DNA from 4 places in the Rhodococcus koreensis genome. Region 4 is predicted to be linked to each of the others. Evidence: riboswitches for the same ligand, from Rfam matches in the RefSeq annotation. Region 4 holds a riboswitch; each other region holds the start of a gene.
The links. Region 4 has a riboswitch for cobalamin ahead of metE (5-methyltetrahydropteroyltriglutamate--homocysteine S-methyltransferase). Riboswitches for the same ligand answer to the same signal wherever they lie in the genome.
Positions count from the first base shown of each region.

Region 1 (7,799 bases), 3.7 Mb from region 4:
CGCACCCGGTCTGGGCACGCCGGTGACGGACCCCGTCGCCCTGGTGTGCGCGCACGGGAAGAGAGATCAGTGCTGCGCCGTGCTCGGGCGGCCGGTCGCGGCCGGTCTGACCGCGGAGTTCGGCGACGCGGTGTGGGAGTGCTCGCACACGGGCGGGCATCGTTTCGCGCCGTCGCTGATCCTGCTGCCGACGGGCTACACGTACGGCCGGCTGTCGGTGCAGCAGAGCATCGACGCGGTCCGCGCCGCCGCCCGGGGCGAGGTGTACCGGACCGGGCTGCGCGGCCGCAGTTGCTGGGACACCCAGGGGCAGGTGGCGGAACTCGCCGTCCGCGATCTGGTGGACGCCACCGCCGACGAGCTGACGGTGGACGCGAATTCGGTTGTCACCCATCGCGACGGGCGTCGCTGGGTCGTCGACCTCGAGGAGTGGGAACTGCCGCCGCGGCCGGCGAGTTGCGGGGCGGCGCCGAAGCCGGTGCGGCCCGTCATTGCCACCGGAGTTCGCGCCCTCACCCCCTGAGGCGGTCACCAGTGGGTGCCGGGCACCAGCCTTCCGACCTTCCGGGCGGCGCGGCCGAGCACCGACGACGTGTGGTGCCGGGGTTCCGGCGTGCGCCGAGGGGCCGGCGTCGCGTCGTCCGTGCTCGTTCCCTTCGCGGCCGGTGAATCGGGGAACATGCGATACATCTGGTGCATCACGCGGTCCTTGACCGCCGGTGCGAAGACGTGGCCGAGTTCACCGAGCGTGCCGGTCGGGACGTCGATGCGTTTGGGGCGTTCGATCAGCGCACGAACGACCATGGCGGCCGCCTTCTCCGGGGACGTGATCGGCCCGATGTTGTACCGGCCGGTGGGCGCGATCATCGGCGTCTCGACCAGCGGCATGTGGATGGTGGTGAACGTGATTCCGTCCGAGAGGGTTTCGGATGCCGCGACGTCGGTGAATCCGTCGAGGGCCGATTTGCTGGCGACGTAGGCGGCGAACCGCGGGGTCGCGCCCTGGACCCCGGCGCTGCTGATGTTGACGATGTGGCCGAACCGCCGCTCGCGCATCTGCGGGAGGAAGGCGAGAACGAGTCGGACCGCGCCGAAGTAGTTGACGGCCATGGTCCGTTCGAAATCGTGGAACCGGTCCGTCGAGTGGTACAGCCCCCGGCGAATCGAACGACCCGCGTTGTTGACGAGCATGTCGACGTGATCATGTTCGGCGAGAACGGCTTTGACGGTGTGTTCGACCGACTCGTCGTCGGTGATGTCGCAGGGGTAGCCGTAGGCCTCGCCGCCCGCCGCGCGGATCTCCGCGACGACGGCGTCGAGTTCCGCGGTGCGTCGGGCGAGCAGGATGACCTTCGCGCCCTTACGGGCCGTCGCGATCGCGGAACTCCGGCCGATCCCGGACGACGCCCCGGTGATCACGACATGCCTGCCCACGAGCGGTCCGGCGGGGTGGGGCCTGCGCGCCCGGTCGGGGTCGAGGTTCTCGCGCCAGTACGACCACAGCGTGCCGGCGTACGAGGCGAAAGGCGGCACCTCGATGCCGGTGCCGCGCAGCGCCTCCCGGGTGTCGCGGTCGTCGAACACCGTGGGCAGGGTCAGGTTCTCGACGAGCGCCGGCGGGATGCCGAGTGCGCCGAGCACGGCCTTGCGGCCCGCGTCGAGGGCGGAGTCGGGGGTGGGGGTGAGGAACGGGCGGACGAGTTCGCCGGGCAGTCCGATCGCGGGGTGCGGTGCGCCTGCCGCCTCGGCGAGCGCGGCGTAGATCTCCCGGACCGGCTGGGGGCGCGGATTGACGAGGTGGAACGTCTGGCCGTCCCGTCCCGGCGCCGTCATCAGTTCCACGACGGCCGCGGCGACGTAGTCGACGGGCACGACGTTGGTCGCGCCGATCCGCGGGACGGCCACGGGCAGCGCGGCGGGGAGTTTCGCGAGCGCCGCGATGGCGGGGAAGAGGTAGTACGGGCCGTCGATCTTGTCCATCTCGCCGGTGACCGAACTGCCGACCACCGCGGCGGGGCGGTAGATGCGTGTGCGCAGGCCCTCGGCGTTGCGGACCAGTTTCTCGGCCTCGAACTTGGTGCGGTGATACGGGGTGGGGAAGCTCTGGCCGAGATCGAAATCGGTTTCCCTGAACGGCCCCTCGTGATCTCCCGCGACGGCGATGGAGGAGACGTGGTGGAGAGTCGCATCCAGTTCCCGGGCCAGCGCGATGACAGAACGGGTGCCGTCGACGTTCGTGGCGGCCTGCTCGTCGCCGGCCGTGAGGTCGTAGATCGCGCCGAGGTGCAGGACGTGGTCGGCCGTGGGCACGGACCCGAGTCCGAGGCCGGGCTCGGTCAGGTCACCGATCAGGGGATGCACGCGTTCGCCGCCGGGCATGCTGTCGACGAGTGCCTCCAGCCGCGCGACGGACGCGCGCCGGACGAGGACGTGGATCTCGGCTGATGCATCGCGGTCGAGGATCAGGGGCAGCACGTGCCGACCCAGGAATCCGGTACCGCCGGTGACGAGGTAGGTGGCCATGCCCCGAACTTACTCCAAAGTAAGATGATGTACTAGTGGCCGAGACCCACCTTGGCGTGCACCTTTTTCATCCAGGCCGGAGCCCACCAGTTGGCCTCGCCCATCAGCTTCACCAGGGACGGAACGAGGAGCATCCGGACCACCGTCGCGTCGACGAGCAGCGCGACGATCATGCCCACGCCGAGGAACCGCATGATCGACAGACCGGAGATCGTGAACGCCCCGGTCACCACCACGAGCAGCAGCGCGGCGGCCGTCACGATCCGGCCGGTGCGCTCGGTGCCGAAACGCACCGCTTCCTCCGTCGTCGCGCCCGCCTCGTGCGCCTCGACCATGCGCGACATCAGGAACACCTCGTAGTCGGTGGACAGGCCGAAGACGACGGCGAGAATGAGGACCACGAACGTCGCCTCGAGCGGTGCCGGACTGACCCCGAGCAGGCCCGCGCCGTGTCCCAGCTCGAAGATCCAGGTGAGCACCCCGAACGTGGCGGCGAGACTCAGCCCCGCCATCGCGACCGCTTTGATCGGCAGCACCACCGAGCCGAACGCCAGGAACAGCAGGACCAGCGTCGAACCCACCATGATCGCGATCATGACCGGCATCCAGTGCACGATCGCCGCGTTGCCGTCGTCGACGGTCGCCTGGCCGCCGCCGACGAGCAGTTCGGTTCCCTCGGGGACGGAGATGGCGCGGAGACCGTCCACCGCCGCGCTCTGGTCGTCGGTGGTCACTCCCTCGGAGTAGACGGCCTGCACCGCCACCAGTTCGCCGTTGGACGCGACGACGGTGGCGGCGCCGATGCCCGGCACCTGGCCGGCGGCCTGTGCCACCGCGGCTCCGTCGGCGGCGGTCGGCGCGGTGCCGTCGGTGCCGCGGAGGATCAGGGTGGCGCCGTTCCCGGTGGTGGGAAATTCGGTGGTGAGGGTGTCGGTGGCGATACGGGCGGGATCGTTCTCGGGCAGCGCCGTGTACGTGACCTCGCCGAGTGACGCGCTGAGCAGCGGCGCGGCCAGGACCATCAGACCCGCGACGATTCCGACCGCGATGGCGACCGGCCGACGCATCACCCAGGTGACGACGGAGCCCCAGAACTTGCGGGCGCGCACCTCACCGCGCTGCGCCGCGTCCTTGCGCCAGCTCAGCGCGTTGATGCGGTGACCGAGGATCGCGAGCAGCGCGGGCACCGCGGTGAGGGACAGCAGCGCCGCACTCGCGACCGCGGCCATCGCACCGAACCCGAGCGACTTGATCACGTCCTGCGGAAACACCAGCATCCCCGAGAACGCGCACACCAGAAGCAGACCGGAGAACAACACGGTGCGACCCGCGGTCAGGACGGTGCGCCGGGTCGCCTCGGCCACGTCGGCGCCGGACTCCAGTTCCTCGCGGAAACGGCCGACGATGAACAGGCCGTAGTCGATCGCGAGCCCCAGGCCGAGCAGGGACGCCACATTGATCGCGAACGAACTGACGTCGGTGAACAGGGTCAGCAGGCGCAGCGTCGCGAGGGCGCTGAAGATCGAGAGCAGCCCGACGAACACCGGAACGGCGGCGGCGACCAGTCCGCCGAAGATGAAGACCAGCAACACGAGAGTGATCGGCAGCGCGATCGCCTCGGCCAGCACCAGGTCCTGCTGCAGCCGGTTGTTGAACGCCACACCCACCACCGAGTTGCCCGCGAACTCGGTGTCGACGCCCTCCACCTCGAGCTTCGGCAGCAGATCGTTGAACGTGGCGGCGGTGATCCCGGCATCCGGGTCGACGGTGATCGCGGCCGACGCCTTGGTGCCGTCCTCCGACACCATCAGGTGCTTCCTCGTCGCGTCCGCCGTCCAGTACGACGTCACCGAATACGTCGGCACCTCGGCGGCGAACCGGTCGAGACTCGCGGTGACCTGGGGGCCGATGTCGTCGAGGGTCTTCCCGTCGGGTGCGGTGTAGATGGCGATGATGTCCGGCGTTTGCGGACCCAGATTGTCCTCGACGATTCGCGCCACCTCGGCGGATTCGCTACCGGGGTCGATGAATCCGCCGGAGCTGAGCTTTGCGAACACACCGGTGCCCCACACGCCGCTCACCACAACGGCGAACACGGCGAGGGTCAGGACCCACCATTTGCGTGAAACAACGGTCGAGGCCCAACGTGTCATGCGTCAACTCCGGGTGATCGGGGGCGGTCGGCTGCGACTGCCGACTGTAGTGCGGATCGAGGGATTGCCGGTGGGGGTGTGACGCTGGTCCCGGCAAATCGTGCATACTCGGCAGTGCACTTGCAGTCACACGCACGGGGGAAGCCGGTCCGAATCCGGCGCTGACCCGCAACGGTAGGCCACCAGAGCATTTCGGTGGCGAGCCCGATTACCCGGCGTGTGGTGTGCGACATCCTTTTCGTCGTGGTCTACGAAGCGGAGTCCCGCAGGCGCGCCTGCACGTGGGCGTCTGCCGGCTTCTCATTCGTGGCTCTGAGCCGCAATGAGGTTTACATGCACTGTCAGTTGTTCCGAAGTTCCGCTCTGGTCACGCTCGCCGTGGCCGCGCTGGTGGTCGCCGGATGTTCGCGCGGGGAGTCCGTGGGGCAGACCGCTTCCGCCGAATCCTTCGCCGAGCCGGTGTCCGTCACCAACTGCGCGCGAACGGAGACGTTCGACGCGCCGCCGCAGCGCATCGTCAGCATGAACGATCACGTCACCGAGGTGCTGATCGAGATGGGGGCCGGTGATCGCATCGTCGGCACGGGGTACGGCGACGCGACCCCGCTGCCGGAGTTCGCGGATGCCTTCGCGAAGATCCCGAAACTCGCGAAGGAATACCCGACCCGGGAACAGATCCTCGACCTCGACCCCGACCTGGTGGTCGGCGGCATGCGCAGCGCGTTCGACGAGAAGGAGGGACGCTCGCGCGAATCCCTCGGCGAACAGGGCATCCCCACCTTCCTGTTCTCCGAGTACTGCGGGCAGGGTTTCCCCGACATCGGACTGCTGCGCAGCGATTACACGCAGCTCGGTGAGATCCTCGGCGTCCCGGACGAGGCAGTCGCCGTCAGCGAACGGGTGACGTCCGGGTTGCAGGCCGTGCGGGACGAGATCGCAGGCACCGCCCCGGTTCCGACGTTCTTCTACGATTCCGGCGAGGACGTTCCGCTGACGATCGGCGGTGTGGGTGTCGGCCAGCTCATCGCGGACCACGCGGGTGCGGCCAACCTCTTCGCGGAGGGGGAGAAGCCGTATTCGAAGTCCACGTGGGAGATCATCGGTGAACGCGCCCCGGAGGCGATCGTCGTCCTCGACTACGGCACGACGAGCGCGCAGGCGAAGATCGACTTCCTGAAGTCGCACCCGATCATGTCGACGACGCCCGCAGTGAAAGCCGGCCGTTTCGTGGTGGTGCCGCTCGACGACTTCTTCGAGAGCCCGCGCCTGGTGCGGTCGGTGGAGACGATCGCGCGGGCGCTGCATCCGGACGCCGTCGGCGCGCGATGACCACGACCGCCGAACGTGCGGCGCCACACGCGTCGCCCACGCACCCCTCCCGGGCGCGCGTCGGGTTCGCGGGCCTGGTGATGCTGCTCGCCCTGACGACCCTGTTCGTCCTTGGCCTCGCCGTGTCGTTCGGTTCGGTGCGCATCCCGGTCGGCGACGTCTGGGCGATCGTCGCGCACCGGGTGGCCCCGGGTGCGTTCGAGCCCTGGTGGTCGCAGGCCCGGGAATCGATCGTGCTGGACTCCCGGTTGCCGCGGGCGCTGACCGCCGCGGTCGTCGGGGCGGCGCTCGCCCTGGCAGGAGCCGTGGCGCAGGCGGTGACACGTAATCCGCTGGCCGATCCGTATCTGCTCGGCGTGTCCTCGGGTGCGGGTTTCGGCGTGGTGGTGGTGACGGTGCTCGGGCTCGGAGTGGGAGCGCGCGGCGTGTTCACGATTCCCGCCGCGGCGTTCCTGGGCGCCATGGTGCCGCTGTTCCTGTCACTGGCGATCGGCGGCCGGTATCCGCAGCCGACCGCGGTCATTCTCGTCGGTGTCGCGTCGGCGCAGGTGTTCTCCGCCCTCATCACCTTCTCGATCCTGGTCGTCGCCGACGAGCACCAACTGAGTTCGGTGATGCACTGGCTGGCGGGCGGTTTCGGCGACTCACGCTGGTCGACGGTGATTTTCCCGGCTCTCGCACTCGCGACGGTGGGGGCGGCGATGATGCTGAGCGCGAGCCGTGTCGACCTGCTGCAGGCGGGAGACGAAGGCGCCGCCGCCCTGGGGATGAACGTGCGGCGCTTCCGCGTCGTGCAGTTGCTCGGGGTGTCGATGCTGGCAGGGGCGGCCGTGTCCGTCGCCGGCGGCATCGGCTTCATCGGCCTGCTCGTGCCGCACCTGGCCGGGTACGTCGTGGGTGCCCGCGCGGTCAGGCTGCTGCCCGTCGCCGCGTTCCTCGGCGCGATCGCGATGGTCGCGGCGGACACGGCCGCGCGGTCGGTCGCGCGGAGCATCGAGGTCCCGGTGGGCGTCGTCACCGCCCTGGTGGGAGCACCGATCTTCGTGTGGATGCTGTACCGGCAGTACGGGAGGGCCGAGTGACCGCGCTGAGCCTGCACCGGGTCCGCGCCGAACTCGGATCGCGGGAAGTGCTGCACGGCGTCGACCTCGCCGTCCGTCCCGGTGAGGTGCTGGCGCTGGTCGGGCCCAACGGTTCCGGGAAGACCACGGCGCTGCGCTGCTGCTACCGCGCGCTCACCCCGACCGCGGGCGCCGTCGTCGTCGACGGAACGGACAGCGCCGATCTGGGCAGACGAGAACTCGCCCGCACGATCGGCGCGAGCACCCAGGAACCGCGGGTGTCCGCGGGACTGACCGTGCGCGAATCCGTGTCGCTCGGACGCGTCCCGCACCGGGGCTGGTTCGAACGGGCGAACGGGGTCGACGGCGAAATCGTGGAGACGTGTATACGGCAGGTGGGGCTGGCCGAACTCGCCGGCCGCGACGTGCAGGCGCTGTCCGGTGGGGAACGCCAGCGGGTGTCGATCGCCCGGGCTCTCGCGCAGCAGCCGCGGGTCCTGCTGCTCGACGAACCCACCAACCACCTCGACCTGCGGCATCAGCTGACGGTGATGAACCTGCTGCGCGACCTCGCGCGCGACGGTCTCGCGATCGTCGTGACCATGCACGACCTCCGGCTTGCCGTGGAGTACTGCGACACCCTTGCCGTGCTGCACGATGGACGGGTGATCAGCACCGGTCCGCCCGCCGACGTCCTGGACGACACCGTGCTCGGCGGGGTGTTCGGCATCCG
Region 1 is NZ_CP070609.1:7,492,781-7,500,579, forward strand. Features, by position in the region: gene JWS14_RS33850 (sucrase ferredoxin) at 1-523, shown strand, start outside; gene JWS14_RS33855 (SDR family oxidoreductase) at 529-2,523, opposite strand; gene JWS14_RS33860 (MMPL family transporter) at 2,556-4,676, opposite strand; cobalamin riboswitch at 4,770-4,910, shown strand; gene JWS14_RS33865 (ABC transporter substrate-binding protein) at 5,010-6,005, shown strand; gene JWS14_RS33870 (FecCD family ABC transporter permease) at 6,002-7,087, shown strand; gene JWS14_RS33875 (ABC transporter ATP-binding protein) at 7,084-7,799, shown strand, end outside.
Region 1: linked by a shared signal. The riboswitch ahead of JWS14_RS33865 (ABC transporter substrate-binding protein) and the one ahead of metE (5-methyltetrahydropteroyltriglutamate--homocysteine S-methyltransferase) in region 4 are both predicted to bind cobalamin.

Region 2 (7,799 bases), 3.4 Mb from region 4:
TCGCATTCAGCGCCGCAGCCGTGATGGCACTGCCACCGCGGCGGCCGCGGACCACCAGATAGTCGAGTCCGCTCGGGTGCTCGATCAACGCTTCCTTCGACTCCGCCGCGCCGATGAACCCGACCGGGCCGCCCACGATCGCGGCGGGCCGGGGTGCACCGGATTCGATCATGTCCAACAGGTAGAACAGGGCGGTCGGGGCGTTGCCGATCGCGACGACGGCCCCCTCCAGTTTGCTGCCCCACAATTCGAGCGCGGCCGCCGAGCGGGTGTTCCCGATCTGCTCCGCCAGCACCGGAACCCGGGGGTCGCGCAGGGTGCAGATCACCTCGTTGTCCGCCGGGAGACGCTTGCGGGTCACGCCGGCGGCGACCATCTGCGCGTCGCACAGGATCGGGGCGCCGTCCGCCAGCGCCGCGCGGGCGGCCTTCACGACGCCGGGGGTGAACGCGACGTCGTCCACGAGATCGACCTGACCGCTCGCGTGGATCATGCGGACCACGGCCTGTGAGACGTCCTCGGGAAAGGCACTGAGATCCGCCTCGGCGCGGATCGTGGCGAAGGACTGGCGGTAGATCTCCGCGCCGTCTCGGATGTACTCGATCATCCGCTCACGATAGAGGCTCCGGGTTCACCGCTCCTCCACCCGGTAACCCGTCTTGGTGGCGACGACGTCGGCGACCTCGCCCTTGGGGCGGCCGCAGCACCGCTCGCAGCCCGACCAGTGCTGTCGGCCCTCCACCGGGAGTTCGCCGCTCGCGACGGCGTCCCGCGCATCGGTCCGCACATCGGCTAGCGCCTTCTCGCACCCGGGTTGCCCGGTGCAGGCGCTGACCTTCAGCCACGGCGAGTTCTCGTCGAAGATCAGGCCTATCGGGGCGAGGACCCGGACCACCTGCTCGGCGGACCACTCGTCCAGATCGCACAGCAGCACCGTTTTCCACGGCGTGACGACTACCGGCTTCTCGACCGCGGCGAGGAATTCCGCCAGCCGGGCGTCGAGGACCCCGAATGCGAGACCGCCGCCGAGGGTCACGTTGCCGTCCGGCTGGTCGAGCCACCCGATCGGCGGCCGGTGCTCGTCGAACCCGCCAAGCGGGTCGGCGGTCGGTGCCAGCGTCAGTGCCGACAGCGTCCGTTCGACCCCGTCGGCGATCTCGGACAGCCGCCAGTGCCGTTCGCGCAGCTCCAGGAAGACGCGGGCGGCATCGACGAGCATCGACACCGCGTCCGCTGTCGGGATCCGGACGCCGCTGTCGCGACCGGCGAGGATCAGCGCGACCTCCGACCCACCGACAGCGTGGACCCCGAAATCGCCGCCGAGCGCCGAGACGTCGCCCCGGCCGTCGTCGAGGGTGAACAGGGTGCGGCCGGGCAGGTCCGCCAACGTGGGGTCGGCGCACAACGTCCGGTCCAGTACACCGATCAGATCGCGCAGGTCCGTCAGACCCCCGATCCGGCCGGTCAGCGGCGAGACGAGAATGTTCCGGACCCGCTCGTGCGTTTCCGAGGGCAGCAGGCCCGCGTCGGCGAGGCGCCCGGCGAACTCCAGCGGATCGCGGACCGCCCGCAGTTGTGCATTGCCGCGGGACGTCAATTCGATCTCGCCGTTGCCGAGGTCGCGCGCCGATTCCGCGAGTGTCTGCAGCTGGGCGGAGGTCAGCACACCGCCGGGGAGGCGCACCCGGGCGAGCGCACCGTCGGCCGCCTGATGGACCTGCAGCGCGCCGGGGCATGCATCGGGGCGGGAGCGGTAGTCGACCATGGTCCCAGGTTACGTCCGGCCCCGGGTAGCATCACCAGCACTTGCGACAGCAGGAGAGGAAGCCGGTGCGAATCCGGTGCGGTCGCGCCACTGTGAGCTCGCCGAAACCGGTGGGCGAGCCAGACCCTCGCCTGCCGTCCTCCGACCTCCGGTTCCGCACAGAACCACCGCCACGGGGCGCGACACCCCCAGGAAGGCTCCACACGTGATCCTGCTGCTCTCCACCTCCGACACCGACCTGCTCAGCGCACGCGCCAGCGGGGCGGACTACCGCTGGGCCAACCCGGCACGGCTGCTGGTCGAGGAGGATCTGCCGGGACTGCTCGACGGCGCCGACCTGGTCGTGGTGCGCATCCTCGGCGGCAAGCGGGCATGGGAAGAGGGACTCGACGCGGTCCTGGCCAGCGGACTGCCCGTGGTGGTCCTCGGCGGCGAGCACGCCCCGGACGCCGAGTTGATGGAGTGCTCGACGGTCGCGGCCGGTGTCTCGGCGGAGGCGCACAACTATCTCGCCGAGGGCGGCGCCGACAACCTCGCCCAACTGCACCACTTCCTGTCGGACACCGTGCTGCTGACCGGTCACGGTTTCGAGGCGCCGGTCCACCTGCCGAGCTGGGGTGTCGCGCCGTTCGCCCCCGACGCCGACGCGGACCGCCCCACGATCGCCGTTCTCTACTACCGCGCCCAGCACCTGGCCGGGAACACCCGCTACATCGAGGCCCTGTGCGAGGCCGTCGACGCGGCGGGCGGCACTCCGCTGCCGATCTTCTGCGCGTCGCTGCGCACCGCCGAACCGGAGTTGCTGACGACGCTGCGCCGAGCGGACGCGATGGTGGTCACCGTGCTCGCCGCCGGCGGCACCAAGCCGGCGGGCGCGTCGGCCGGCGGCGACGACGAGGCATGGGACGTCGCCGCGCTGGCCGCGCTGGACGTGCCGATCCTGCAGGGGCTCTGCCTGACCAGCAGCCGGGAGTCGTGGGAGTCCAACGACGACGGACTGTCCCCCCTCGACGTGGCCACCCAGGTCGCGGTCCCCGAGTTCGACGGCCGACTGATCACGGTGCCGTTCTCGTTCAAGGAGATCGACGCCGACGGCCTGTCCACCTACGTTCCCGACGCCGAGCGCGCCTCCCGGGTGGCGGGCATCGCCGTCCGGCACGCCCGGCTCCGGCACATCCCCGCACCCGAACGCCGGATCGCCCTGATGCTGTCGGCGTACCCGACGAAGCACGCCCGCATCGGCAACGCCGTCGGTCTCGACACCCCGGCCAGCGCGATCAGGTTGCTCACCGAGATGCGGGCCGCCGGCTACGACCTGGGCCCCGCGGACGGGCCGGACTCCGTGCCCGGCCTCGCGGCCCAGGACGGCGATGCGCTGATCCATGCCCTCATCGCCGCAGGCGGCCAGGACCCGGACTGGCTGACCGCGGAGCAGCTGGAGGGGAACCCGATCCGGATCTCCGCCGCCCGCTACCGCGAGTGGTTCTCGGCGCTGCCCGCGGAACTGCGCGAGGGCGTCGAGGAACACTGGGGACCCGCGCCCGGCGAACTGTACGTCGACCGATCGCAGGATCCCGCCGGCGAAATCGTCATCGCCGCAATGCAGTTCGGAAACCTCGTCCTGATGGTGCAGCCGCCCCGCGGATTCGGGGAGAAGCCGGTCGCGATCTACCACGACCCGGACCTGCCGCCGAGCCACCACTACCTCGCCGCGTACCGGTGGATCGCGGCGGACGCCGCGGCCGGCGGTTTCGGCGCCGACGCCGTCGTCCATCTCGGCAAGCACGGAAACCTCGAGTGGCTGCCCGGCAAGACACTCGGCATGTCCGCCTCGTGCGGCACCGACGCCGCGCTCGGCGACCTGCCCCTGATCTACCCGTTCCTCGTCAACGACCCGGGGGAGGGCACGCAGGCCAAGCGCCGCGCCCACGCGACCCTCGTCGATCACCTGATCCCGCCGATGGCCCGCGCCGAGAGTTACGGCGACATCTCGCGGCTCGAGCAACTCCTCGACGAGCACTCGAACATCTCCGCACTCGACCCGTCGAAGCTGCCCGCCATTCGCCAGCAGATCTGGACGCTGATGCGTGCCGCCAAGATGGACCACGACCTCGGACTCGAGGAACGTCCCGACGAGGACGTGTTCGACGACATGCTGCTGCACGTCGACGGCTGGCTGTGCGAGATCAAGGACGTCCAGATCCGGGACGGGCTCCACGTGCTCGGTGCGGCGCCCCGAGACGACGCCGAGGTCGAACTGGTGCTCGCCATGCTGCGCGCCCGGCAGATGTGGGGCGGCGAGCAGAACGTCCCCGGACTCCGTGAGGCTCTCGGCCTCAGCGAGGACGGCGACGAATCCCGCACCCGTGTGGACGAGATCGAGCAGCAGGCGCACGGGCTGGTGCAGGGCATGCACAACGCCGACTGGAACCCGGACGCCGCCGACACCCTCACCGACGACGCCACGGTCGCGAAGATCCTGCGGTTCGCGGCCACCGAGGTGGTGCCCCGGCTGCGGGAGACGGACAACGAGATCGCCCAGGTGTTGCACGCGCTCGACGGCGGTTTCATCGCCGCCGGGCCGAGCGGGTCGCCGCTGCGTGGGCTGATCAACGTGCTCCCGACGGGCCGGAACTTCTACTCCGTCGACCCGAAGGCCGTGCCGTCGCGGCTCGCCTGGGAGACCGGTCAGGCGATGGCCGAATCGTTGCTGGACCGCTACAAGTCCGATCACGGCGAATGGCCGCGGTCGGTGGGGCTGTCCGTGTGGGGCACGTCCGCGATGCGCACGTCCGGCGACGACATCGCCGAGGTGTTCGCGCTCCTCGGCGTGCGCCCGGTGTGGGACGAGGCGAGCCGGCGCGTGGTGAACCTCGAGGTGATCGACCTCGAGGAACTGGGCCGTCCGCGCATCGACGTCACCGTCCGGATCAGCGGCTTCTTCCGAGACGCGTTCCCGCACGTCCTGGCGTTGCTCGACGACGCCGTCCGGCTCGTCGCCGCACTGGACGAACCGGCCGAGAGCAACTTCGTGCGCGCCCATGCGCAGGCGGATCTCGCCGAGCACGGCGACGAACGTCGCGCGACCACCCGCATCTTCGGGTCCAAGCCGGGCACCTACGGGGCCGGACTGCTCCAGCTGATCGACTCCAAGAGTTGGCGCGGCGACGCCGACCTCGCCGACGTGTACACCACGTGGGGTGGGTTCGCGTACGGCCGCGGACTCGACGGCGCACCCGCCGCCGACGACATGCGGACGGCGTACCGGCGAATCACTGTGGCGGCCAAGAACACCGACACCCGCGAACACGACATCGCGGACGCCGACGACTACTTCCAGTACCACGGCGGGATGGTCGCGACCGTGCGGGCGCTCACCGGGAAGTCCCCCGAGGCGTACATCGGCGACAGCACCCGGCCCGAGTCGGTGCGCACCCGGACCCTGTCGGAGGAGACGTCCCGCGTCTTCCGGGCCCGGGTCGTGAACCCGCGGTGGCTCGAGGCGATGCGCCGCCACGGCTACAAAGGCGCGTTCGAGATGGCGGCGACCGTCGACTACCTGTTCGGATACGACGCCACCACCAACGTCGTCGCCGACTGGATGTACGAGAAACTCGCCGAGTCGTACGTGCTGGACGAGCAGAACCGCAAGTTCATGGAACAGTCCAACCCGTGGGCCCTGCACGGCATCGCCGAACGACTCCTGGAGGCGGCCGAGCGGGACATGTGGGAGCACCCCGAGCAGCAGACCCTCGACGGCCTGCGGCAGGTGTACCTCGAAACCGAAGGCGAACTCGAAGGGGACTGACCGGCATCGGGGCTAGCATGGGCCGGGTGACCACAGAATTCGATCGGGTGTCGTCCGCGAAGTATGTCCTGCTCACCACGTTTCGGAAAGACGGCACCCCGGTGGCGACGCCACTATGGGCCGCCGCCGACGGTGACCGTCTGCTGATGTGGACGGTCACCGACTCCTACAAGGTCAAACGCATCCGCCGCAATCCGGAGGTGACGGTGGCCGCGTGCGATGCGCGCGGCAAGCCGAAGGGCCCCGAGGTACCGGCCCGCGCCGTCATCCTCGACGCCGCGGACACCGATCACACCCGGGACGTGATCGCCCGCAAGTACGGCATCCTCGGCTGGCTCACGATGAAAGGCAGCCTCCTGCGCCGAGGAAAGACCGGCACCATAGGACTCGCCGTCACGGCCGACGACCGGTAGCCCTTGTGTGGTCCGATGCGTCTCCCGGTGGGGCTCGGGCGCATACGATCTGGTGATGTCGCAGACGCTTCCCGCAGATGTTCGCCGCGGACAGCTCATCGAGGCGGGGCTGGCGATCGCCGCTCACCAGGGTGTCGCCGCGCTGACCATCCGCCGCCTGGCCGACGCGGCCGGTGTGTCGCTCGGGGTGGCGCACTACCACTTCGAGGACAAGGAAGAACTCCTGACCGAGATGGGGGAGAACCTGATCCTGCAGGTCAGCGAGTCGATGCGGGCGGCATTCGGCCGGCTGACGGGGGCCGTTGAACTGCCGGGCATTCCCGGTCTTCGGGAACTCCTCTCTGCCGGGATCGGCGGCCTGTGGCCGGTCATCGAGGCCACCCCCGACCACCAGTTGCTGACCTACGAGATCACCGCGAGGGCCCTGCGGCGCCGCGGCGCCGGCCACGACTCCGCCGGGGCGGTCGCGAGCCACCAGTACCGCACCATGGATGCCGAAGCTATCGCGTTCCTCGATCTGTGCGCTCACCGGGCCGGTGTCGCCTGGGGCACGCCCGTCGAGCAGGTCGCGCGCTTCGCGTTGGCGGCGCTCGACGGGCTGGTGCTGCGGTGGCTCGTCGACCGCGACGGCGACGCCGCGCTCGCCGCTCTCGACGACCTGGTCCAGGTCGTCACCTCGAAGGCACTGGACGATGGCTGACCGACGGCATGTACTCCTGTGTCGGGCACCCGCAGACGGGGGCAGACGCGATCAATGCCCGGCCTGCCCCGGTATCTCGGTCACCAGTGTCCGAGATTGCCCTGCCAGATCGCCGAAATGATGTAGAGCGCCACGGTCAGTAGGTAGTACAAGTTGATCATTGTGCGCACCTCCTCGTCAGGGGCACAGCGGTTGCGGGCGGATGTCCCCGTGCCGGCTGGGTACCCCGTACGCCACGACTCAAGCGGGGTGCGCTGACATGCTGCGATCGGTGTTCATCACAGCATCGGCTCGGCCTGTCACCGACGGGGTCATCGTCAAGTTAATTGTGTGTCTTGATGATTCGGGCTGCGATGTCGTTGCCCGGATCGGTGGGTGTGAATAGACTTCCCGCGTTCGTCCTTCAGGTGGCAGCGGCGTTCGTGGTCGTTCCAGATCGTTCGTTCCAGATTGTGAAAGCGGTCGGTCATGTCGTGTCGCGATGCGGTCGTCGACAGGCCCTCGAGGAGTTTGCGGACGAGCTCCTTGGGCAGCTTGCCGCGGAGGCACCGGCGACGCGCCACGCCACCCCACCCGGCAGCACTCGTTCCACTCGCGGGTTCACTGCGCCCGATCCGGCACCGCCTAGAATGGGGTGATACGGACGCCTTCGCTGCATCGGGCGGGGTGGTCCGGCGGGGCTGCTCGTGAGCCGACCCGTGGGAGGTGGCCATGCAACCGTCCGACCGGATGTGGGCGCTGCCGCGTCGGGCCCGGGTCACGATCATGGTGACGGTGGCGCTCGTTGCTTTGCTGGTGATCGGGCCGCGTCTGGTCGTGGGGTATACCGATTGGCTGTGGTTCGGTGAGGTCGGCTACCGCCGCGTCTGGGGGACGGTCCTGGTCACGCGGCTGATCCTGTTCACGGCAGTGACGCTGCTGGTGGGTGCGGTGATCTTCGCGTCCACGGTGTGGGCGTACCGATCCCGCCCACTGTTCGCGGCCACTGCCGCGGACGCGGCGAAGGATCCGCTCGAGCGGTACCGGACGGTGGTACTGCGCCGCCCGCGGTCGTTCACGGTGGGGATCGCGGTGCTGCTGGCGCTGCCGTTCGGGCTGCACGCGCAGGCGAGT
Region 2 is NZ_CP070609.1:376,699-384,497, reverse strand. Features, by position in the region: gene JWS14_RS01530 (precorrin-8X methylmutase) at 1-607, opposite strand, end outside; gene cobG (precorrin-3B synthase) at 632-1,765, opposite strand; cobalamin riboswitch at 1,772-1,914, shown strand; gene JWS14_RS01520 (cobaltochelatase subunit CobN) at 1,971-5,573, shown strand; gene JWS14_RS01515 (PPOX class F420-dependent oxidoreductase) at 5,591-5,986, shown strand; gene JWS14_RS01510 (TetR/AcrR family transcriptional regulator) at 6,042-6,686, shown strand; gene JWS14_RS01505 (UPF0182 family protein) at 7,398-7,799, shown strand, end outside.
Region 2: linked by a shared signal. The riboswitch ahead of JWS14_RS01520 (cobaltochelatase subunit CobN) and the one ahead of metE (5-methyltetrahydropteroyltriglutamate--homocysteine S-methyltransferase) in region 4 are both predicted to bind cobalamin.

Region 3 (7,799 bases), 1.4 Mb from region 4:
CCCGGGCGCTGCGGATGTGCGCCAGGTACGAGTAGGTTCGACACGTAAACCGAAGAACCACGAGAGGATGTGGCATGCCGACACGTACCGCACGGACCGCTTGGAACGGATCACTCGAACAGGGAAGCGGCCAGGTGGAACTCACCAGTTCCGGTGTCGCGACCTTCGACGTCTCGTTCCCGAAGCGCGCGGCGGAGGAGGCGGGTGGAACCACCAGCCCGGAGGAGCTGATCGCGGCGGCGCATTCGTCCTGCTACGCGATGCAGCTGTCCGCACTCATCGCGGAGGCAGGCGGAACCCCGCAGAGCCTCGAGGTGAAGGCCGATGTCTCACTCGGGCCGGACAACCCGGGTTTCAAGCTCACCGGCATCAAGTTGACGGTCCGCGGTGAGGTGGACGGGCTCGACGCAGACGGCTTCGCCAAGGCCGCTCAGGCCGCGAAGGAGTCGTGCCCGGTGAGCAAGGCACTCACCGGCGTCGAGATCACGTTGGACGCGGCACTCGAATCCTGAGTGCCGGCTACCGACGGTTGACCCGTGCGCGCACTTCCTCCATCTTCGCCTGGAGTTCGTCCGGGCTGATGACGCCCTTGTCCATCAGCGCGTGCGCGGTGGCGACGACGGACCGGGAGCGGACGGGGAAGTCGCGGTAGATGGTTTCGCCCAGCTGGTCCTCGGTGTGGCGCCTGTCGAGATTGTCCCAGGCGCCACGCCAGGACAGGCATTCCGCGGTGGCCTGCATGCTCGATTCCCACGGGTCGGGCTTGCGGTCGAGGTCCGGGAGCGTCACGTCGTCGCGAGTTGTCGCCGGTGTCAACGTGTTCAGGATGACGTCGTAGCCCCTGTCTGCCATCATCGCGCGGCTCCTCCGTTGTCCGAGGGTGGTGTGGTCGCCGTCCAGTCGACCTGCGGGACGGCGACGCCGATCATGGTGTCGCGGGTGACGATCGACGCCAGCTGTTCCTCACTCCACCCCTCGGTGCCTTCGGGGCGCATCGGCATCACCATAAATCGCGATTTCTGATTCGAATCATGCACGCGCACTTCGACGTCCGACGGGAAGTGCAGGCCGAACTCCGCGATCACCTCGCGGGGCCAGCGCACCAGCCGGCGGCGGTAGTTGGGTGTGCGGTACCAGTCCGGGGACATGCCGAGGACGGGCCGCGGATAGCACGAACACAACGTGCAGACGATGACGTTGTGCACTTTCGGGGTGTTCTCCAGTACGTAGAAGTACGTGTAGTCGCTCGGTGTGCCCGACCCGGTGGGGTCGCGCCAGTCGATCCCCACTTCCTTGCAGGTCTCGGTGCCGTCGGCCAGTAGGCGCTTCTTGAATTCCGGATCCACCCACGCCTTCGCGACCAACTTCGAACCACCCGACGGCCCTACCGATTCGGCCCATTCCGAGAAGCGCCGGTGATCCTCGCGGGAGAACAGTCCGTGTTCGATGGACAGTTCCCGGATGGCGGTTTCCAGGATCTCGAATTCGCTGACCTCCTCCGAGGCCTGGATCGGGGCGTGATCGTCGTGCGAATGCGTCATGTGTCGGCCTCTCCTGCCGGCTCGAGCCAGCGCTCGGAGCACTCGGTTTCCAAGGTGTCGATCTCGTATCCGGTGTAGCGGGGCCAGAGGTCGGTCTGCTGGAAGCGGACGACGTAGAACGGCTCGGTCCGGCCGTCGTCGACGCGTCCCCACGCCTCGTCCTCGGGGATCACCCACGCCGGGCGGTGTTCGACGACGACGCCGGTGTGCCCGCGGATGAATGCCTGCGTGCGGGTGTGGAACATCGACGTCGCATCCTTGACGGTGACGCGGTCGCCGATCTCGAACTTCGTCATGACCGGCCTCCCGCCGTAGGTCCGCCGGCGGTCCGGGCCCGCACTTCGTCGATCTTGGCGGAGAGTTCGTCCGGCGTGATCAGGCCCTTGTTGATGAGTGTCTTGGCAGCCACCGTGATCCACCGCGCGTAGTACGGCAATCCGAAGTAGAGCGTGGCACCCAGGTCGTTCTCGGCGCGACGGCGTTCCTCCGAGTTCCACACGCCCCGCCAGCCGAGGCATTCGCACGTGACGTACGTGCTCATCTCCCAGTCCTCTTCGACCTTCTCCTCGTACGCGACGGGAAGGGCGGGCTGGCCGCCGACGTCGTGCAGCACGTGCCGCAGCGCGTCGAACGCGGAATTGGGGAGGTAGTACGGCGAATCCATCTCTTCGTGATGGAGGGGGCCGTACCCCGCCACTCTGTTCGCCTGTGCTTCGAATTCTGCTGGAGAGTTCATCGCGCGCTCCGTAGGGGTGGACCTAGTGACAGGGGACTCCCAGGAGATGGCGTCCGTCGTGCATCAATTCGTGCAGGTACATGCCACTTCGGGAGATCGCACCCTGGTCGAAGCCGACCAGGTAGAGGGTGAGAAGTGAGAGCAGGACGACTCCGACGGCGATCAGCACGATTCCGACTGATTCGACGGACTTGCTCGGTGAAGAGACGTAAACCATGGCTACTCCTGGAGGAGTTCGGGTTCCGCAACCATCGGCCGTCGATTGTCCGGGCATCGCGACGAGCGCCCCTCGTTCAGCGGCACGATCGATACGACGTTACTCTCGCCGTGTCGACACCCTCACCGTACCGTTCGGTCGAATTCGGCGGGCGTAAATACACCACGGCGAGCCAAGACATCCTCTGAGCGGAACGAGCCGGAACAGAATCCGGCACCGATCTGTTCCACTGAACTGTGACGACACAGCAGAAGCACGACGGCGACATCGAGATCGAGATCTGGTCCGACGTGGCCTGCCCCTGGTGCTACATCGGCAAGCGCCGTTTCCTGTCGGCCCTCGACGAGTTCGAGGGGCGCGACCGGGTCAACGTGACGTGGCGGTCGTACCAGCTGTCCCCGGACACCCCGGTCGGGGAGCGGCGCACCGAACTCGACGCCCTGGTGGAGAGCAAGGGGCTGTCGGCGGAGCAGGTCCGTCAGATGTTCGGGCACGTCGCGCAGACGGCGGCCGACGAGGGTCTGCGACTGGACTTCGACACGGTCGTCGCCGCCAACACCTTCGACGCGCACCGGCTGATCCACCTCGCGGGCGACAGGCGAGATGCCGTGGTGGAGGGACTGTTCCGCGCCCACTTCGGTGAGGGCGCCGTGATCGACGACCGCGAGGTGCTCGTCGACATCGCGGCGCGGGCCGGGCTCGACGCCGACACGGTGCGCGCCGAACTCGATTCCGATGCCGGTGCGGACGCGGTCCGGGCCGATCTCGACACCGCTCGTGCGTTGCAGGTGTCGGGGGTGCCGTTCTTCGTCGCCAACCGCCGGGTCGCGGTATCCGGTGCGCAGCCGAAGGACGTGTTCCTGCAGCTCCTGACGCAGGCGAGCGCGGCGCCGGTCACCTAGCAGCGGGCGAAGTACCGGTTGGCGTCAGCCCGGAACATGAGTGCCAGTGCGGCGATCACCGCCGCGAGGTGCGTGAGCCGGGCGAGCGCGATCACCGCGACGTCGAGCGTCAGACCGGAGACGGCGGACATCGGGTCATCGCACGCCGTCATCCAGGCGATCGGCTCCGCCACGAGCGACGTGACGCCGAAGGCGCCGAGGCTGATCGCGAGGACACCCCGCGCCCACGCCCTGCCGCTGCGGAACCGGGTCATGACGAACAGCACCGCGGCGTAGACGAGAACACGGACCGCGAGTTGTCCGGCGAGCCCGGCGACGTCGGCGTCCGGATTCTCCAGTGCGGTGGACGCGTGTGCAATCGCCTCCACCACGCCGGCGAACAGGGCGAGCCCGAGCAGCCAGAACGCGTGTTCGACCGTCTGCGGGGCCGGTGGTGCGGTGCGAGTGGTCATGTCCCCAATGCTGGTATCGGTGACATCGCGGGCACATCACCCCGGGGAGTGGCGGCCACCCCTACTCGGGTATCGGTGCGGCACCTTGCCATCACTCCGGACGGGGAGCACATTGAAAAGCACGTCGTCGGCAGGGAGGCACTGTGCGCGAGCAGACACGATCCGGAGATGCATGGCCGGCGTTGAAGGTGGACGAGTGGACGCCGACGAGGGACACCCTGCACATGTGGACGCAGATCGTCGGGAAGATCCGCCTGGCCCACGCACCGCTGATCAACCACTGGTGGCAGGTGCCGCTGTACGTGAGCCCCCGCGGTCTCACCACGTCGACCGTCCCGTACGGCACCGAGTGTTTCGACATCGAATTCGACTTCGTCGACCATCGGCTGGTGATCCGCACGAGCGCGGGCGGAACCGGAACGGTTGCGCTCGAACCGAAGTCGGTGGCCGATTTCTATGCGGAGACGATGGACACGCTGGCCGAACTGGGCGTGACGACGACCATCCTGGCCAGGCCCAACGAGGTGGAGACGGCTGTTCCGTTCGCAGAGGACACGCAGCACTGCTCGTACGACGGTGAGTCGGTGCACCGGTTCTGGCGGCAGCTCGTGCAGGCGGATCGTGTGCTGCACGAGTTCCGTGCCCACTTCATCGGGAAGGTCAGTCCCGTGCACTTCTTCTGGGGTGCGCTCGACCTGGCCTGTACCCGGTTCTCCGGTCGAAGCGCGCCCACTCATCCTGGGGGAGCGCCGAACTGCGGCGACTGGGTGATGGTCGAGGGCTACTCACACGAGCTGAGCAGCTGTGGATTCTGGCCCGGCGGTGGCGTCGAGGGCGCGTTCTACGCGTACGCCTATCCGGAACCGGACGGCTTCGCCGACTACCCGGTCGGGCCGGACGGCGCGTTCTACAGCGCGGAGTTCCGGCAGTTCCTGCTGCCGTACGAGACCGTCCGCACCGCGGACGACCCCGATGCGGCTCTGCTGAAGTTCCTGCACAGCACGTACGATGCGGCCGCCGATCGGGGTGGCTGGGACCGGGCCGCCCTGGAGACGGACCCGGCCCGTTGGGACACCCATCCCATGTGAGTGGCACGGTGTGCTCCAGCACACCGTGCCACTCACATGGTCAGGCAGAGGCGTTCGCCGACGCGGGCGCCGTGGCCCGGGTGGCACGCTCCGTGAGGAACGCGAACACGAGTCCGAGAACCAGCCACAGCGTGGCCTGCGTCGCGAGGGACGACAGCCGGAACTGCCACAGCAGCACCGCGGGGAAGTCGTCACCCACTTCGTTGATCGTGGGCAGCACGAGGTATCCGATGGTCGCCACCACGAGGAACGCGACAACCGGCGCCGCGATCCGCACCGACAGGAACTCCTGTGCGGCGACGGCCTTCGCCGCGAAGACGGACGCCACCACGGCGAGCAGGCCCAGCGCGACTGCGGCAAGCCACAACCACGTGCGCTGGTTGATCGTGTCGGGATCGCCGACGGCCGGCGGGTTGGCGGGGTACTTGAAGAACGGCACGGCCTCGATCGCCAGCCAGCCGAGCGCGGCCAGCGACATGCCGAAGACCGGACCCGACAGCGTGGTCAGCCGTCGCGCGTAGTGGAGGACGACGGCGAAGATCGCTCCGAGAGCCAGTCCGGCGAGGGACGTGGCGAGGAACAGTCCGAAGCGCTGCCCGTCGCGGCTGACGAGGGCTTCCTCCTCGTCGTGCGAGTGCCCGGCAGGCTCGTCCGCCTGGGTGGCGTCGTGTGAGTGGCCTTCGGGTTCGGCGGCGCTGTGCGATTCCTCGATCGCGATGGCCGCGTCGATGTGCGACTCACCGAGAACGAACGCGACGCCACCGGCCAGGATGCCTGCGATCAGGCCGGCCAGCAGACCGCGGATGAGGAGTTTCGTGAAGGAATCGGTCAGTGGCATGGCAGACCCAGGAGGTGGCGGCCGTCGTGCATCAATTCATGCATGTACATGCCACTGCGCGAGATCGCGCCCTGGTCGAATCCCACGAGGTAGAGAGCGAGCATCGCGAACAGAACGATCGCGAAAGAGATGACGGCGAGACGGGTCGTGTCGACCGACGAGCCGGGTGCGTAGGCGAGTGCCATAGTTCCTCCTGGGATTTCGCGTCCCCTAGGTCCAGGCGATGGCCGCAGTATCTGGCTGTCGAGGTGGTTCCCGTGAAGGACTACTCCGATTTACAGTGGCGCGACCGCTCCGGGATTGCACCGGATTCCTGCCGAACCATCGCATTGTCCTGCGAACTTTTGCACCCGGCGGGCCGTCGTGTCAATCCTCGGCCCGCCCCCGCCGCTCAGCTCTTGTTCGCCGCCGCGACGTCGAGTACGACCTCGAACTCCAGCAGCGACGCCCCGGACGCCACCGGCTTCTTCCGCTCACCCGCATGTGCTTCCCGGGCCGGACCGTCGCGCCACGCCGCGAATGCCTCTTCGCTCTCCCACTGCGTGACGACGAAGTAGCGGTTCTCGCCCTGCACCGGACGCAGGAGCTGGAAGCCGAGGAAGCCGGGAGAGTTCTCCACGGCGTGCGCGCGCGCCGCGAAGCGCTTCTCGAGTTCGGGCCCCGCACCCTCGGGGATTTCGATTGCGTTGATCTTCACCACTGCCATGCGGGCGAGATTACTCCGCTAGCGTCGGAGTGGTGGCGGGTGAGAGTGCGTTGCACGACGAGGGTGGGACGGGACAGCCGATTCTGCTGCTGCACGGACTGATGGGCAGTGCCCGGACGTGGGGACGGCACGTGCCGTGGCTGCGCGAGCACGGCCACGTCTTCACGTTTGACGCCGCAGGCCACGGCAGGCCCGCGCCGTCGCGGTTGACGACGGAAGCATTCGTAGCAGATCTGTCCGCGGCTCTCGCGGCCTTCACCGAGCCGTGGGTGGTGATCGGCCATTCGATGGGCGCCCTGCACGCCTGGTGCCTGGCGGCCGAGCACCCGGACAAGGTGTCGGCGCTCGTCCTCGAAGACATGGCCCCCGACTTCCGTGGCCGCACCGCCGACGACTGGGCGGCGATGATCTCGAACTGGCCGCAGCCGTTCGCGACCCGGGAGGATCTGTTCGAGTTCTTCGGTCCGGTTGCCGGACAGTACTTCCTGGAGTCGTTCGAGAAGCGCGCCGACGGCTGGTACCTGCACGGCGACGTCGACACGTTCCGCGACATCTCGGCGGAGTGGGGCGACCGGCACTTCTGGGACCAGTGGGCGTCGATCACCGTTCCGGCCCTGCTGATCGAGGGGGAGTTCACCATCACCCCGGACGGTCAGATGCGGACCATGGCGGAGCGGCATCCCGGCGCCGAGTACGTCCGCATCGCGCAGGCCGGGCACCTCGTCCACGACGACCAGCCGGAGCAGTACCGGAAAGTGGTCGAGGAATTCCTCGACGAACTCGGCTGAGAGCCACCTCGTCCGCTGCTCAGGACATTGTGTGTTCGTTTTTTTCGTTTTATGGTTGAGGTATGGCCGCTCTGATGAACCACACGGTGTTGCCGCCGGGCGCCGACGATCGGGACCTTCTCACCGCGTTGAAGTTTGTTCTCGCTGGTCAGGGCGATGTGACGATCTCGACCCCGGAGGGTTCGGCGCGGTTGCCGGACAGTGTCCGCGGGTTGCTCGTCGACGCGGTCACGGCTCTGGATCGGGGGCAGGCGGTGACGGTGGAGCCGCACCGGACGGTGCTGACGACGCAGGAGGCCGCCGAACTGCTGGGCATTACCCGGCCGACGTTGGTGCGGTTGCTGGAGGCCGGGAAGATTCCGTACTCGTCGCCGGGCCGGCATCGGCGGGTGGAGTTGGCGGATGTGCTGGCCTTCCGACAACACGAGCGTGCGCGACGCGGTCAGGTGTTCGAGGAGATGGCGCACGAGGAAACCCCGGACCCCGGCGACGCCGCTGACGGCTTCGTCTCGACCCGCTGATCGAGGGGCA
Region 3 is NZ_CP070609.1:5,222,435-5,230,233, forward strand. Features, by position in the region: gene JWS14_RS23920 (helix-turn-helix transcriptional regulator) at 1-35, shown strand, start outside; gene JWS14_RS23925 (OsmC family protein) at 75-512, shown strand; gene JWS14_RS23930 (SH3-like domain-containing protein) at 520-855, opposite strand; gene scnC (thiocyanate hydrolase subunit gamma) at 852-1,541, opposite strand; gene JWS14_RS51175 (SH3-like domain-containing protein) at 1,538-1,837, opposite strand; gene JWS14_RS51180 (SH3-like domain-containing protein) at 1,834-2,277, opposite strand; gene JWS14_RS23950 (CbtB domain-containing protein) at 2,300-2,494, opposite strand; gene JWS14_RS23955 (DsbA family oxidoreductase) at 2,731-3,396, shown strand; gene JWS14_RS23960 (hypothetical protein) at 3,393-3,848, opposite strand; gene JWS14_RS23965 (DUF5996 family protein) at 3,992-4,936, shown strand; gene JWS14_RS23970 (CbtA family protein) at 4,977-5,774, opposite strand; gene JWS14_RS23975 (CbtB domain-containing protein) at 5,765-5,959, opposite strand; cobalamin riboswitch at 5,983-6,115, opposite strand; gene JWS14_RS23980 (antibiotic biosynthesis monooxygenase family protein) at 6,166-6,480, opposite strand; gene JWS14_RS23985 (alpha/beta fold hydrolase) at 6,513-7,268, shown strand; gene JWS14_RS23990 (helix-turn-helix domain-containing protein) at 7,331-7,789, shown strand.
Region 3: linked by a shared signal. The riboswitch ahead of JWS14_RS23975 (CbtB domain-containing protein) and the one ahead of metE (5-methyltetrahydropteroyltriglutamate--homocysteine S-methyltransferase) in region 4 are both predicted to bind cobalamin.

Region 4 (7,799 bases):
CACCTGCAGGTACACCTCGTACGGCTGCGCGCCGCCGCCCCACTCCTCGGGGTACGGCAGGCTCAGCAGTCCGGCCTCGCCGAGGGTGGCGAACACGCCTTCGGGGTAGGTCTCCGACTTCTCGTGCTCGTCGACGATCGGCGTCAGGACCTTGTCGGCGACGTCGCGCGTGAGCTGGATCAGGTCACGGGCTTCGTCAGTAGGCAGCAAACGATCGACGGCCACGGTGTCTCCTCGAGAAGGCTACGGAAAGCAGTACTGGATTACGGCCCAGAGTACTGATTGCGAAATAGTACTGCAAGACACCTCCCAGTACTATTTCTGTCATGGAGCAGCCCACCCGACCCGGTTTCGCCACCCGACGGCGCACCCAGCTCTTCGACGCCCTCGTCGACCTCTTTCTGGTCGAGGGGTTCGCACACCTGACGCTCGACGAGATCGCGAACCGGCTGCGCTGCTCGAAGTCGACGCTCTACACCCTCGCCGGCAGCAAGGAGCAGCTGGTCCGGGCCGCCACGGTGCACTTCTTCCGCCGCGCGACCGAGGACGTCGAGTCGCGCATCGAGCCGATCGGCGGGGCCCGCGAGCGGATCACCGCGTACCTGTCGGCCGTCGGCAACGCACTCGCGGCCGCGTCCGACCAGTTCATGGCCGACCTCGACGCCTTCCCCCCGGCACGGGAGGTCTACGAACGGAACACGCAGTTCGCGGCCGGTCGGGTCCAGGAGTTGATCACCGAGGGCGTCGCCGCCGGCGACTTCCGCGACGTGCACGCCGCGTTCGCCGCCGACCTCGCCGCCACCATGATGGTCCGCATCCAGCAACGCGGGGTCCGCGACAGCACCGGGCTCGACGACGCGCACGCGTACGCCGAACTCGCCGCCATCCTCACGGGCGGCATCAGCGCCTGAGCCGGGTCACCAAGGTGTGGTGGTCGGGCGTCCACTCCGGCTTGGAATGGATGGAACCTGCATTGGCCGCGATCCGGATCGCAGCTACGTTTGAACCTTGACGTCCTCTCGGCCGTGAACGACCGAGATTCCCCTCGAGACTCGCGTCCCGAGGTTCCTGTTTCACCGACAGTCGCCACCCCGCACGTTATGTGCGAGGTGGTCTCACACCGTCTCCGCAGGCTGCCACCGTCAGTCCGACGGCCAAAATGTTCCTTGCCGCGTTCACGTCGCGGTCGTGGACGACGCCGCATCGGCACGTCCACTCCCGCACCGTCAGCGGCATCGTCGAGGCGACCGCCCCGCACACCGAGCAGGTCTTCGACGACGGATGAAACCGGTCGATCGCCACCACCCGGCGCCCATACCAGTCGGCCTTGTACTCGAGCATCGACCGGAACTCGGACCACCCCGCATCCGAGATCACCCGAGACAACGACCGATTCTTCACCATATTCCGCACACTCAGATCCTCGATGGCGATCACTTGATTTTCGCGCACCAAACGAGTGGAAAGTTTGTGCAGATAATCGCGACGCCGATCGGCGATCCGACCATGAATCTTCGCGACCTTCAGTCGGGCCTTCGCCCGGTTACGCGATCCTTTCTCCTTCTTGGCCAGCACCCGCTGCGCCTTCGCCAGCCGCTCACGATCCGTGCGCTCGTGGCGCGGGTTGGTGATCTTCTCCCCCGTCGAGAGCGTGTACAGGCTCGTGATCCCGGCGTCGAGCCCGACCGCCCGATCGGTCGACGGGGCCTTGGTGATCGTGTCCTCGACGAGAATCGAAATGTGGTACTGACCACGAGCATTGCGCGACACCGTCACCTGCGACGGCACCGCCCCCTCCGGTAGTGGCCTCGACCACCGAATCTCCAGGGGTTCGGACTGCTTGGCCAACCGGATCTGCCCACCCCGGTAGGTGAAGCAGTTCGAGAAGTAGGTCGCCGACTCCTTCGACTGGCCCTTCTTCTTGAACTTTGGGTAGCGGGTCTGCTTGCGCCAAAACCTGTCGAACGCGCCCTGCAACTGCCGCAGCGATTCCTGCAGCGGTCCCTTCGACGGCTCCGCCAACCACTCCGTCTCGGCATCGCGTTTCCATCCGGTGAGCATCTTCGAGGTGTCCGCGTAGGTGACCCGCCGCTGCTCCTGCGACCACGCCCGCGTCCGCTCGGCCAACGCCCGGTTATAGACATACCGGGTGCACCCGAACGTCCGAGCAAGCTGTTCCGCCTGCACCGCAGTCGGATAGAAACGATACTTGAACGCACGCTTCACCACCCTCCCCGCCATGCCCCAGACACTAACCCCACGGTCCGACAAAACCCGATCACCGTCTAGGCCGCAAAGGACTGGTTCTCGTCATGTTGATCGATGCATTGTTGGCAGCCCTTCCGGCGGATCGTGTCGTGCGCGACCCCGACGTCGTCGCCCGGTACCAGCACGACGAGGCGGAGTGGGCGCCGTACGCGGCGCCGCTCGCCGTCGTCCGGCCCCGAACGGCGCTCGAAGTCCAGGCCGTCGTGCGCGCCTGCCTCGAGCACGACACCGCCGTCGTCACGCGGGGCGCCGGCACCGGCCTGTCCGGCGGGGCGAACGCGACCGACGGCTGCGTCGTCCTCGCGCTCGAGGGCATGAACGCGATCAAGGAGATCGATCCCCTCGAGCGGTACGCCGTCGTCGAACCCGGCGTGGTGAACGATCATCTCCGGGCCGCCTGCGCCGAACACGGACTCTGGTATCCGCCGGACCCGGCCAGCGCGCCGTGGTCGACGATCGGAGGGAACGTCGCCACCAACGCGGGCGGACTGTGCTGCGTCAAGTACGGCGTCACCCGCGACTACGTGCTCGGCATGCAGATCGTTACCGGCACCGGTGAACTCGTGCGCCTCGGACGCAAGACCGCCAAGGGGGTGGCCGGCTACGACCTGGCGGGTCTGATGGTCGGGTCCGAAGGAACGCTCGGCGTCATCACCGAAATCACGGTCAAGTTGCGCCCGCTGCAAGACCCGCAGCGCACGGTGGCCGGCTACTTCGATTCCATCGTCGACGCGGGCCGGGCCGTCAGCGCGGTGGCCGCGGCGGGGCTCACCCCGTCGGCGCTCGAATTGGTGGACAGGCAGTGCCTCATCGCCGTCGACGCGTGGAAGAAGATGGGACTGTCGGTGGAGGCGAACGTCGTTCTCCTCGGCCGCATCGACACCGCGGGCGTCATCGGCGACCAGGAGGCGGAGAAGATGCTGTCGTGCTTCGACGAAGCCGGAGCCACATGGTCTGCCGTGTCCACCGACCAGGAGGAGGCGGATGCGTTGTTCGCCGCGCGCCGCCTGGCCTACCCGGCGATGGAGCGGCTCGGACCGGTTCTCACCGAAGACGTGTGCGTTCCGAAACGGGCTGTCCCCGAGATGCTTGCACGCATCGAACAGGTCGGCATCGCCCACGAGACCACGATCGCCAACATCGCACACGCCGGCGACGGAAACCTGCACCCGCTGCTCATCACACCCCGCGACGACGAGCCTGCCCGCGCCCGCGCGCAGGCCGCCTTCGCGGAAATCATCGACGCCGCGCTCGAACTCGGCGGCACCGTCACCGGCGAACACGGTGTCGGTCTGCTGAAGATGGAAGGTCTTGCCCAGGAACTCGATCCGGTCGTGCTGGACATGCACCGATCGGTGAAGAACGCCCTCGATCCCCACGGAATCCTGAACCCGGGGAAGGTCTTTGCCCCGGGCCCGTGAGTACTTGTTAACCGCCGGCGGTTAACAAGTACTCACAGGGGGTGTGTCAGAGGCCGGCGCGGACCAGCTTCGCGGCGTCGACGAGGTTACGCAGCGACGCCTCCACCTCCACCGGACCGCGGGTCTTCAATCCGCAGTCCGGGTTGACCCACAACCGTTCCGCCGGAACCGCTTCGAGCGCCTCCTTCAGCGAGGCTGCGATCTCCTCCACGCTCGGCACGCGCGGGGAGTGGATGTCGTAGACACCCGGGCCGACGCCGAGATCGAACCCGACGGCGTTCAGGTCACCCAGGACCTCCATGTGCGAGCGGGCCGCCTCGATCGACGTCACATCCGCGTCCAGGTTCGCGATGGCGTCGATGACCTCACCGAACTCCGAGTAGCACAGGTGGGTGTGGATCTGCGTCGAGTCCGCGACCCCCGAGGTCGCGAGCCGGAACGCCCCCACCGACCAGTCCAGGTAGGCGGTCTGCTCGGCCGCCCGCAGCGGCAGGAGTTCGCGCAGTGCGGGCTCGTCGACCTGAACGATCCGGATCCCGGCGCCCTGCAGGTCGACCGTCTCGTCTCGGATGGCGAGGGCCACCTGGTTCGCCGAGTCCGCCAGCGGCTGGTCGTCGCGCACGAACGACCACGCCAGGATGGTCACCGGACCGGTGAGCATGCCTTTGACCGGGCGCTGGGTGAGGGACTGGGCGTAGGTGATCCAGCTGACGGTCATCGGGTTCGGACGGCGCACGTCGCCGTAGAGGATCGGCGGACGGACGCACCGGGACCCGTACGACTGCACCCAGCCGTTCTCGGTGGCGAAGAACCCGTCCAACTGCTCGGCGAAGTACTGCACCATGTCGTTGCGTTCCGGCTCGCCGTGCACGAGGACGTCGAGGCCCAGTTCCTCCTGCAGCGCAACGACAGCGGCGATCTCGGCGCGCATCCGGGTCAGGTACTCGGCGTCGTCGATCTCACCCTTGCGCAGCGCCGCCCGCGCCACCCGGATCGCGGTGGTCTGCGGGTAGGAGCCGATGGTGGTGGTCGGCAGCAGCGGCAACTCCAGTGCGGCCTGGGCCGGGCGGCGCTGATCCGCGGGGGAGCGGCCGGGGTCGGAGGACAGGATCGTTTCCAGCCGGGCGCGGATTGCGTTGTCGCGCAGCCGCGGGTCGGTGGTGCGGGTCGAGGCCGCCGCTCGGGCCAGCGCGAACTCCTCGTCCACCGTCTCCCGGCCCTCGGTGAGCGCGGTGGCCAGCGTGACCACCTCGCGGACCTTCTCGGTGCCGAACGCCAGCCACGACCGCAGGGCCTTGTCCACGTTCTTCTCGGCCTGCAGGGTGTACGGGACGTGCAGCAGCGAGCAGGAGGTGGACACCGCCAGCGATCCGGTGCTGCCGAGCAGGGTGCCGAGGGTGGTCAGGGCGTTTTCGAGGTCGGTGCGCCAGATGTTGCGCCCGTCCACGACACCGGCGACGACGTGCTTGCGGGTCAGTTCGGGAACCGCGGCGAGGGTGTCGGATCCGGCGACCAGATCGACGGCGATGCCCTCGACCCCGGTCGAGGCGATCGCGGGCAGGGCGTCGCCGAGGCTGCCGAAGTAGGACGCCAGCAGGATCGCGGGACGGGTTTCGACGGCGGACAGCTGGTCGTAGACGCGCTTGGCGGTGGCGATCTCCTCCGGGGTGCGGTCGGCGACCAGGGCCGGTTCGTCGATCTGCACCCACTCGGCGCCGGCGTCGTGGAGCTGGGTCAGCAGATCCGCATACAACGGCACCAGCTCATCGATCCGATCCAGCAGCGGCGCCTCCGAGCCGACGGCCTTCGACAGCAGCAGGAACGTCACCGGACCCACGATCACCGGGCGGGCCGCGATGCCGAGTTCGAGGGCCTCACCGAGTTCGCCGAGCACCTTCGACGCATCCAGGGCGAACGAGGTGGACGGGGTGATTTCGGGGACGAGGTAGTGGTAGTTGGTGTCGAACCACTTCGTCATCTCCAGCGGGGTGACGCTGTCGGTGCCGCGAGCGGCGGCGAAGTACCGGTCGAGGTCGTCGTCGATGCCGGCGACACGGTCGGGCAGGGCGCCGAGCAGGACGGCGGTGTCGAGGACCTGGTCGTAGTACGAGAACGTGTTGACCGGGATCGAATCGAGCCCGGCATCGCGCAGGTCGGTCCAGGTCTGCCGGCGCAGGTCGGCGCCGACCGCGGCCAGGGCGGCGGCGTCGGCGCGGCCCGCCCAGTAGGCCTCGACGACCTTCTTGAGTTCGCGGTTCCGACCGATACGAGGTGATCCCAGTACGGTCGCGGTGAAGAGGGTGGTCACGGTGTTTCTCCAGTTGCATGCAGGGAAGGACCACCACCGGCAGAAACGAGTACACCTCTCGAGCCCGAGACAAAGCATGCTGCGACACGAGGAGGCCTACACGCCCATTCCCCGAGGCGGTGGACCGTCGGGCACGGCGTGCCCGACGCAGTCGGCAGGTCTTCGGACTCGCGGGCACCCGGTGGCATCCACCGGACCTAGTGGCCGTCGCTTCCCAGGCAAAATGCCCAGTGCATGATGACGGCGGTCGTTCCCACTCACCGCTGCGGGACAGTCCCGGATTCTCACCGGGTTCCCTCTCACACCCCGAGACCCCCGGAGGGATTCGCGGTGCTTCGACGCCTGGTGCGGTCTTCGGGGCTCCTCATGACCGTGCCGGGCGAACCAGCTGCACCGGTCAGCATAGGGGACAACCCCGTCCGGGTGGGACACCACACCCGCTTCCCAGGGGAGACGTTCGGCTGAGGATCCCTCCATTCATCGCGGTGTCGCATGTGTGGTTTCTCCATAGTTTCGAGCTGATCCGACTCATAGAGTGGTCCACGTCACGTCACGTCGCCCGGTCGGGCGCGCCCACTCTTCAGGAAGCCGAGACATTCATGTCGCCTGTACTGCAGAAACCCGAGATCGAGGCGAGGGTGGTCCGGAAGGTCGCCCGGCGGCTCATTCCGTTCCTCGGCCTGGCCTATTTCGTCAACTACCTCGACCGGACCAATATCGGGCTGGCGAAGTTGACCATGAGCGCGGAACTCGGCCTCACCGAGACGATGTTCGGCCTGGCCTCCGGGCTGTTCTTCATCGGGTATCTCCTGTTCGAGGTGCCGAGCAATCTCGCGCTGCACAGGTTCGGGGCACGCCGCTGGATCGCCCGGATCATGCTCACGTGGGGGATCATCGCGGCCGCCATGGCCTTCGTGCCCAATGTGGGATCGCTGTACGGGTTGCGCATGCTGCTGGGTATCGCCGAGGCCGGCTTCTTCCCGGGGGTCTTGCTCTACCTGACCCTGTGGTTTCCCCGCGCCTACCGGGTCCGGCTGATGGGCCTGTTCCTTCTCGCGCTCCCGGTGTCGTCGGCGCTCGGGGCACCGTTGTCGAGCGCCATCATCCAATACTGGGACGGCCTGTTCGGACTGTCCGGTTGGCGCGTGATGTTCTTGATCGAGGGGATACCCGCCGTCCTGCTCGCGGTGGTCACCTGGTTCTACCTCACGGACCGGCCGTCGCAGGCCACGTGGCTGGATGAGGACGAAAAGGTTTGGCTCACTCGCGAACTCGAATCCGAGGCTTCGGAATCCGGTTCCCACGGGTCGGTGCGCCGGGCGCTGACGGATTCCCGCGTGTGGATGCTGGGCCTCGTCTACTTCGGGATCACCTACGGGCTGTACTCGCTCAGCTTCTTCCTGCCCAGCATCGTCGCCGGTTTCAAGAAGACGTTCGCCACCGATTTCTCGCTGTTCACCACCGGGTTGATCGTCGCGGTTCCGTTCGCGGTCGGCGCCGTCGCAATGGTGTTGTGGAGCAGGCACTCCGACCGGACGGGTGAGCGGATCTGGCACGTCGCCGTCCCCACCCTGATCGGAGCCGTCTCCATCCCGGTCGCCCTGTACATGCAGTCGCCGCTCACGACGATGATCGCGGTCACCGTCAACGCGGTCGGTGTGTTCTGCGCACTGCCCGTGTTCTGGTACCTGCCCAGCACATTCCTGACCGGTGCCGGCGCCGCGGCAGGCATCGCCGTCGTGAACTCGGTGGGCAACCTGAGTGGTTTCGGGGCCCCGTACGTCACCGGGTGGCTGTTCGAC
Region 4 is NZ_CP070609.1:3,821,384-3,829,182, reverse strand. Features, by position in the region: gene JWS14_RS17630 (acyl-CoA dehydrogenase family protein) at 1-225, opposite strand, end outside; gene JWS14_RS17625 (TetR/AcrR family transcriptional regulator) at 327-911, shown strand; gene JWS14_RS17620 (RNA-guided endonuclease TnpB family protein) at 1,099-2,241, opposite strand; gene JWS14_RS17615 (FAD-binding oxidoreductase) at 2,313-3,689, shown strand; gene metE (5-methyltetrahydropteroyltriglutamate--homocysteine S-methyltransferase) at 3,736-5,997, opposite strand; cobalamin riboswitch at 6,134-6,329, opposite strand; gene JWS14_RS17605 (MFS transporter) at 6,597-7,799, shown strand, end outside.